DNA from 2 places in the Arsenophonus sp. aPb genome. Region 1 is predicted to be linked to the other one. Evidence: predicted binding sites of a transcription regulator. Region 1 holds the regulator's gene; the other holds the start of a gene.
The links. The regulator PurR, encoded in region 1, represses purine synthesis genes. The targets are predictions, from matches to a motif close to CANGCAAACGTTTGCNTG.
Positions count from the first base shown of each region.

Region 2: the regulator PurR is predicted to act here: its motif matches at 1,438-1,455, upstream of QE177_RS11885 (NCS2 family permease).

Region 1 is NZ_CP123499.1:1,489,653-1,492,853, reverse strand. Features, by position in the region: gene argS (arginine--tRNA ligase) at 1-803, shown strand, start outside; gene purR (HTH-type transcriptional repressor PurR) at 1,268-2,293, shown strand; gene punR (DNA-binding transcriptional activator PunR) at 2,313-3,201, opposite strand, start outside.
Region 2 is NZ_CP123499.1:2,665,926-2,669,126, reverse strand. Features, by position in the region: gene QE177_RS11890 (hypothetical protein) at 1-942, opposite strand, end outside; gene QE177_RS11885 (NCS2 family permease) at 1,498-2,844, shown strand; gene QE177_RS11880 (Na+/H+ antiporter) at 3,088-3,201, shown strand, end outside.

The DNA.
Region 1 (3,201 bases):
GCTATCTCTATACGACAACAGATATTGCCTGCGCAAAATATCGTCATGAAATGCTTCACGCCGATCGTGTGTTGTATTATACCGATTCACGACAACACCAACATCTCATGCAAGCTTGGGCTATTGTACGTAAAGCCGGCTATATTCCTGATACAATGTCATTAGAGCATCACATGTTTGGTATGATGCTAGGTAAGGATGGTAAACCGTTTAAAACTCGCGCCGGCGGAACAATCCGGCTCGCCGATTTACTTGATGAAGCGATTGAGCGTGCTGATCATCTTATCCGTCAAAAAAATTCAGCTATGCCAGAAAAGGAATTACAATCGATTATCCAAGCGGTTGGTATTGGTGCAGTAAAATATGCCGATCTATCGAAAAATCGTACGACTGATTATATTTTTGACTGGGACAATATGTTAGCTTTTGAGGGTAATACCGCGCCTTATATGCAATATGCCTATACCCGAGTGGCCTCGATTTTTAAACGAGCTAATATTAATCCCGCAACATTAACCGCACCGGTGATGTTGGCCAATGAATATGAGCAAGTTCTTGCAATACGTTTATTACAATTTGAAGAGACAATACTAACTGTTGCTCGCGAAGGTTTACCACATATTATGTGTTCTTATTTATATGATCTGGCTGGTTTATTTTCTAGTTTTTATGAAAATTGCCCAATTTTGAATGCAGAAAATGACGCATCAAAAGAAAGCCGATTAAAATTGGCGTTACTGACGCAAAAAACCTTAAAAATTGGTCTAGACACATTAGGAATTGAAACGGTAGGAAGAATGTAATCATCTACTAGCTATAGGCTGCCAATAACGCAGCCTGCTGATTATAGTATGCTGGTTAAGCCAAAAATCATTATCGTTGTAGGGATAAAGTAGACGGTTAAAGCCAACATAATGGTCAGAAAATAAAAGAAACAAATGATACGATCATTAATAATGCAACAATCGCAGTACATAAACCATACTTAAAATCGGTATCCATAACTTCACCTCACTATTCTCACAGCTTTATCCATAAATTAGCTAATGAAAAATCATTTAATTTCATAACATCATACAACAATAAAAACTATTTTTTATTATATCATCAAGGAAATATTGATTAACACTTTTGTTTTTATAACAAATCAGACAAAATGAACAGTTTGCTGATAACTTAATTATCAGTTGCTTATTTTTATAGTTTAATGATAGTCGTTTTTAAATAATAGCAATGGAATTGGCAATGGTTCAGGAGTCTTTTTAACATGGCAACAATTAAGGATGTGGCAAAGTTGGCGGGTGTTTCAACTACCACCGTATCTCATGTAATTAATAACACCCGTTTTGTTGCCAAAGAGACAAAAACGATTGTTTGGGCAGCCATTAAAACTCTTAATTATTCTCCTAGTGCCGTTGCTCGTAGTTTGAAAGTTAACCATACTAAATCCATTGGGTTACTGGCTACATCTAATGAAGCTCCTTATTTTGCAGAGGTCATCGAGTCAGTAGAAAACAACTGTTATAGTCAAGGATATACATTAATCCTGTGCAATTCACATAACAATCTAAACAAACAACAAGCCTATTTACAAATGTTAGCGCAAAAACGGGTTGATGGTTTACTGGTAATGTGCTCAGAATATCCAAAACAACTACTCCGAATGTTAGAGGAATACCGTAATATTCCAATGGTTGTAATGGATTGGGGGCAAGCTCATGGTGATTTTACCGATGTCATCATTGATAATGCGGTTTATGGCGGCTATCTTGCCGGGCGTTATCTGATTGAACGCGGGCATCGTGATTTAGGTATTATCTCTGGGCCATTAAAACGCAATACTGGCAGTGGCCGGCGGCAAGGTTTTCTCAATGCCATGAAGGAAGCTAACATCCAGCCACTGGATAAATGGATTGTTGAGGGTGATTTCGAGCCAACTTCCGGCTACGACGCGATGAAACAAATTTTAAATCATCAACAAAGACCGACCGCTATTTTTTGTGGCGGTGATATTATGGCGATGGGGGCTATCTGTGCAGCGAATGAATTAGGCATTCGGGTCCCACAAGATATCTCTATTATTGGCTATGACAATGTTCGCAATGCACGTTTTTTTACGCCAGCACTAACCACCATTCATCAACCTAAAGAGCGTTTAGGTCAAATGGCTTTTACTATGCTGCTGGATCGTATTATTAATAAACGCAAAAATGCGCAAACTATTGAAATACATCCTGAGCTTATTGAACGCCGTTCGGTTGTCGATGGTCCGTTTATTGACTACCGCAGATAATCGATAGATTTAAACTTCATCAATGAGCCAGCCACTCGGCATTGAGCGTTTCGCTATTACCTAAATAATCCAGTAACCAACTCAAGGTCGAAGAACGTTTTTCTTCATTCCATATAACACAACAGGGACTATCAGGTAAGGGTTGCTTAATCTGCAGGGTTTTTAATTCATTTTTGCGGCAAAGTTGTTCTACCCGATGTTTAGGCGCAAATCCTAAACATAACCCATTTTTTAAGCAAGCTAAACCACATTCCCAGTCTGGCACAATAAGCCGTTTTTGATTATCTAATGCCCAAGTTTCTCGCTTTGGCAAGTAGCGAGAGGTATCTTCTAAACATAAACTTGGATACTGACGTAATTGTTGATCGCTAATTAGACCGTTTATTTGTGCTAAAGGATGATTTATGCTGACAACACATGACCAGGGCATAAAGCCCATATCACGAAAACTATATCTATCACCAATCGGGGACGCGCGAGTGGCACCAATAGCAATATCTACTCGCCCATCGACCAACGCCTCCCATACCCCATTATAAACTTCCTGCTGAATAAAAAGTTCAATATCAGAAAAGTGGCGATAAAAATCTAATATTAATTGCAATATTCTTTCGGGCTTAACAACCCTATCAATAGCAATACTAAATTGTCCATGCCAACCATTGGCAATCTGTTGACATTGATGGCGTGTTTCACGCATTGTCTTAATAATATTGCGCGCATTTTTAACGAAAAATTTACCAGCATCAGTAAGTACAACATCACGATAACGCCGTTCAAACAAAGGAACAGCTAGCCACTCTTCCAATTGTTTTACGGTATAACTTACCGCAGAGGGGACTCTATGTAACTCTGCGGCTGCGGCACTAAAACTACCCGTTCTTTCAACGGCATCAATCACTTCAAGG
Region 2 (3,201 bases), 1.2 Mb from region 1:
CGGTAAAAAAAACCTATTGTCCGTAAGATTTTTTATTGGTTGTTTTAAGATAAAAATAAAAGCTAAGATGCCTGATGGTAGGGCAAAAAGAAGTATTGCTTCAGGAATACGGAAGACTTTTGCTTTCGCGCCTAAATATTCAACTGAAAAACCCAAAAAACGGCCAATATTATTATCCCAAAACCAAACTTTAAACAGTTCAGGGTTATCACGAAAAAGCAAAATTGGCCAGGGTAAAATTAAACATAAAGATAGTAGCCCAGCAATAATTGCCAGAGAGTAATAGCGTTTATTGCGACAAGTTTTTAAACAAATCGGCGCTAGAATTAAACAGATCCAAATTAAGCAGGGAACAAAAACGCCCTTTGATAGCATAGTAATGACAGTACCGGCCGTTAACCAAAGGGTGGAAAAGAGACTGTTTTCCTGCTTAATGAGACCTAATAAGCCATATAAACCAATAATAGTGCCAGCGATCAATGCGGTATCGGTAAACATATCGTGGCTATGGCGTAATATACCCGGCGCTGATGCGAATAGCGCTAGTGCTATCCAGATGCGATGATCAGAAAAGCTGTCCGCAGAGAAGAAACGACGGGCTAAAAAAACAAAAAAGGATAAACTCAAGGCAGAAAAAAATACCGTGGCAGTTCTGGCTGCATCATGCATCGGTAACCAAGCGGAAAAAAGATGGACACCAATGGTTGCAACCCAATAATAGAGCGGGGGTTTTTCCATGAACGGTTGGCCAGCATTTGTTGGGATCAGCCAATTACCTGTTTCATACATGGTTTGTATAATACCAAAACTATAATTTTCATCTTGCTTCCAGGGATTGTGTCCAAAGATACCTGGCAGCAGGTAAATTAACAGAAATAGTAAGAAACCGAATAGTGTTTTTATATCTGTTTTAGATAAAGAGTTGTTATTTATTATTGCCATGAAATTAAATTAGTTTAATTAAAATAAATATTGTTGTCATTAAGTCCAGCAATGACTTATGTTTATAACATACTAAAATGGTTTACATAATATAATAATCATCAATAAATTATATTAGCATAAATGTTAATAACATTGTTGGTTTAAAAATGGTAGCAGTTACTCATGTAGGAAATAAAAATAGATATTTTACATTTAATTAATATTTGAAAGAAATTATCAGATCAAACAGTCAGTTTATGGGGGAATTTATTTGCCTGGCAAAATAATATCATTATTTTATCGTGTGATAGAGTGCTACTTTTGGCTGGTATAACATAAAAAATAAATAGAAAATCTTCTTGTTTTTCATAACGATAAAATGATGATAATCATTTTTATAGTGAAAAACGCTTGATTATTTCCTTAGGATCACCAGATAATTGCGTCTTTAAAATTTCTTTTTTCTTTTTATGAAGCCAAACGATTGCGTATAATTGAAATGGTTTATTTTTTGACGCAATCGTTTTCTTCTATAGCTGAAAGTTACCTTGAATATCTAAACAGAGGATCAACATGTCTGTTAGGCAAACTCCTTCGAATTGCAAACTAAATTATTTTTTTAAAATACAGCAACGAGGCTCGACAATTCGTCGCGAGATTATTGCAGGGCTGACCACATTTTTAGCCATGGTCTACTCTGTTATTGTCGTACCAGGTATGCTAGGTCAAGCTGGTTTTCCACCCACGGCAATTTTTATTGCTACCTGCCTGGTAGCAGGATTTGGCTCATTATTAATGGGCTTATGGGCTAATTTACCGATGGCCATCGGTTGTGCTATTTCATTAACCGCATTTACCGCATTTAGCCTGGTTCTTAGTCAGCAAGTAAGCATTCCTGTTGCTTTAGGTGCCGTTTTTTTGATGGGATGTTTATTTACTTTTATTTCCATTACAGGTGTTCGTAGCTTTATTCTACGCAGTATGCCGAAGGGAATTGCTCAAGGTACAGGAATTGGTATCGGGCTGTTTTTGCTATTGATAGCCGCTAATGGTATTGGTTTGGTGGTAAAAAATGAGCAGGCTGGTTTGCCGGTTGCGCTTGGGCAATTTACTTCTTTTCCTGTCATCATGTCGCTGATTGGCTTGGCCGTCATCTTTGGTTTGGAAAAAAGAAAAACGCCGGGTGGGGTATTAATCGTGATCATTGCGATTTCTATTATTGGCTTAATTTTTGATCCGCAAGTGAAATACCAAGGTTTGTTTAAATTGCCAACCTTGGGTGAAGACGGTTTATCGTTATTGTTTAGTATGGATATTGTTGGTGCGTTACAACCAGTTGTTTTACCTAGTTTATTTGCACTAGTTATGACAGCTATTTTTGATGCTACAGGGACGATCCGTGCTGTAGCGGGTCAAGCTAATCTGTTGGACAAAAATGGTCAAATTATTGATGGTGGTAAGGCGTTAACCGCCGATTCAGTTAGTAGTATTTTTGCTGGTATCATTGGTGCTTCACCGGCGGCAGTTTACATTGAATCGGCAGCCGGTACCGCTGCGGGTGGTAAAACCGGATTAACGGCGGTAGTGGTTGGCTTGCTGTTTTTGTTAATTTTATTTTTATCCCCCTTATCTTATTTAGTGCCGTCTTATGCGACAGCCCCAGCATTGATGTATGTTGGTTTATTAATGCTGAGTAATGTTGCCCAACTGGATTTTAATGACTTTATTGATGCCATCGCCGGTTTACTTTGTGCAGTATTCATTGTCTTAACCTGTAATATTGTCACTGGCATCATGATTGGCTTTGCTGGCTTAGTGATTGGCCGTGTTTGTGCCGGAGAGTGGCGTAAATTAAATATTGGTACCGTTCTGATCGCAATAATCTTAGTCGCTTTTTACATTAGTGGTTTAGCTATTTAAGTTTATAGACGTTGATGTTAATTTCTAAGTGAAATGGAATATAAAATTTACTGATACGATTAATCTTAAAGTCAAAAATATTGCCAATGATAGTTTGTTGTTAAGGATAGAATATGGCGAAATGTAGTCGTTTTGCGGTGGGCTAGTTCTTTTTTGATAGCATAGTCTTATTTTCTATTAATATCTGTTAAGCATAATAATACTTTGCTCGGCTTATAACTTAGACTTATCAGTAAGGATAATATGGAAATATTTTTTACCATCCTCATTTTGATTTTGATGGTTTCAGTGTCAGGCGTCATTACAAAAGTTATTCCGTTTCGTATACCGCTGCCGATTATGCAAATTGCGATAGGA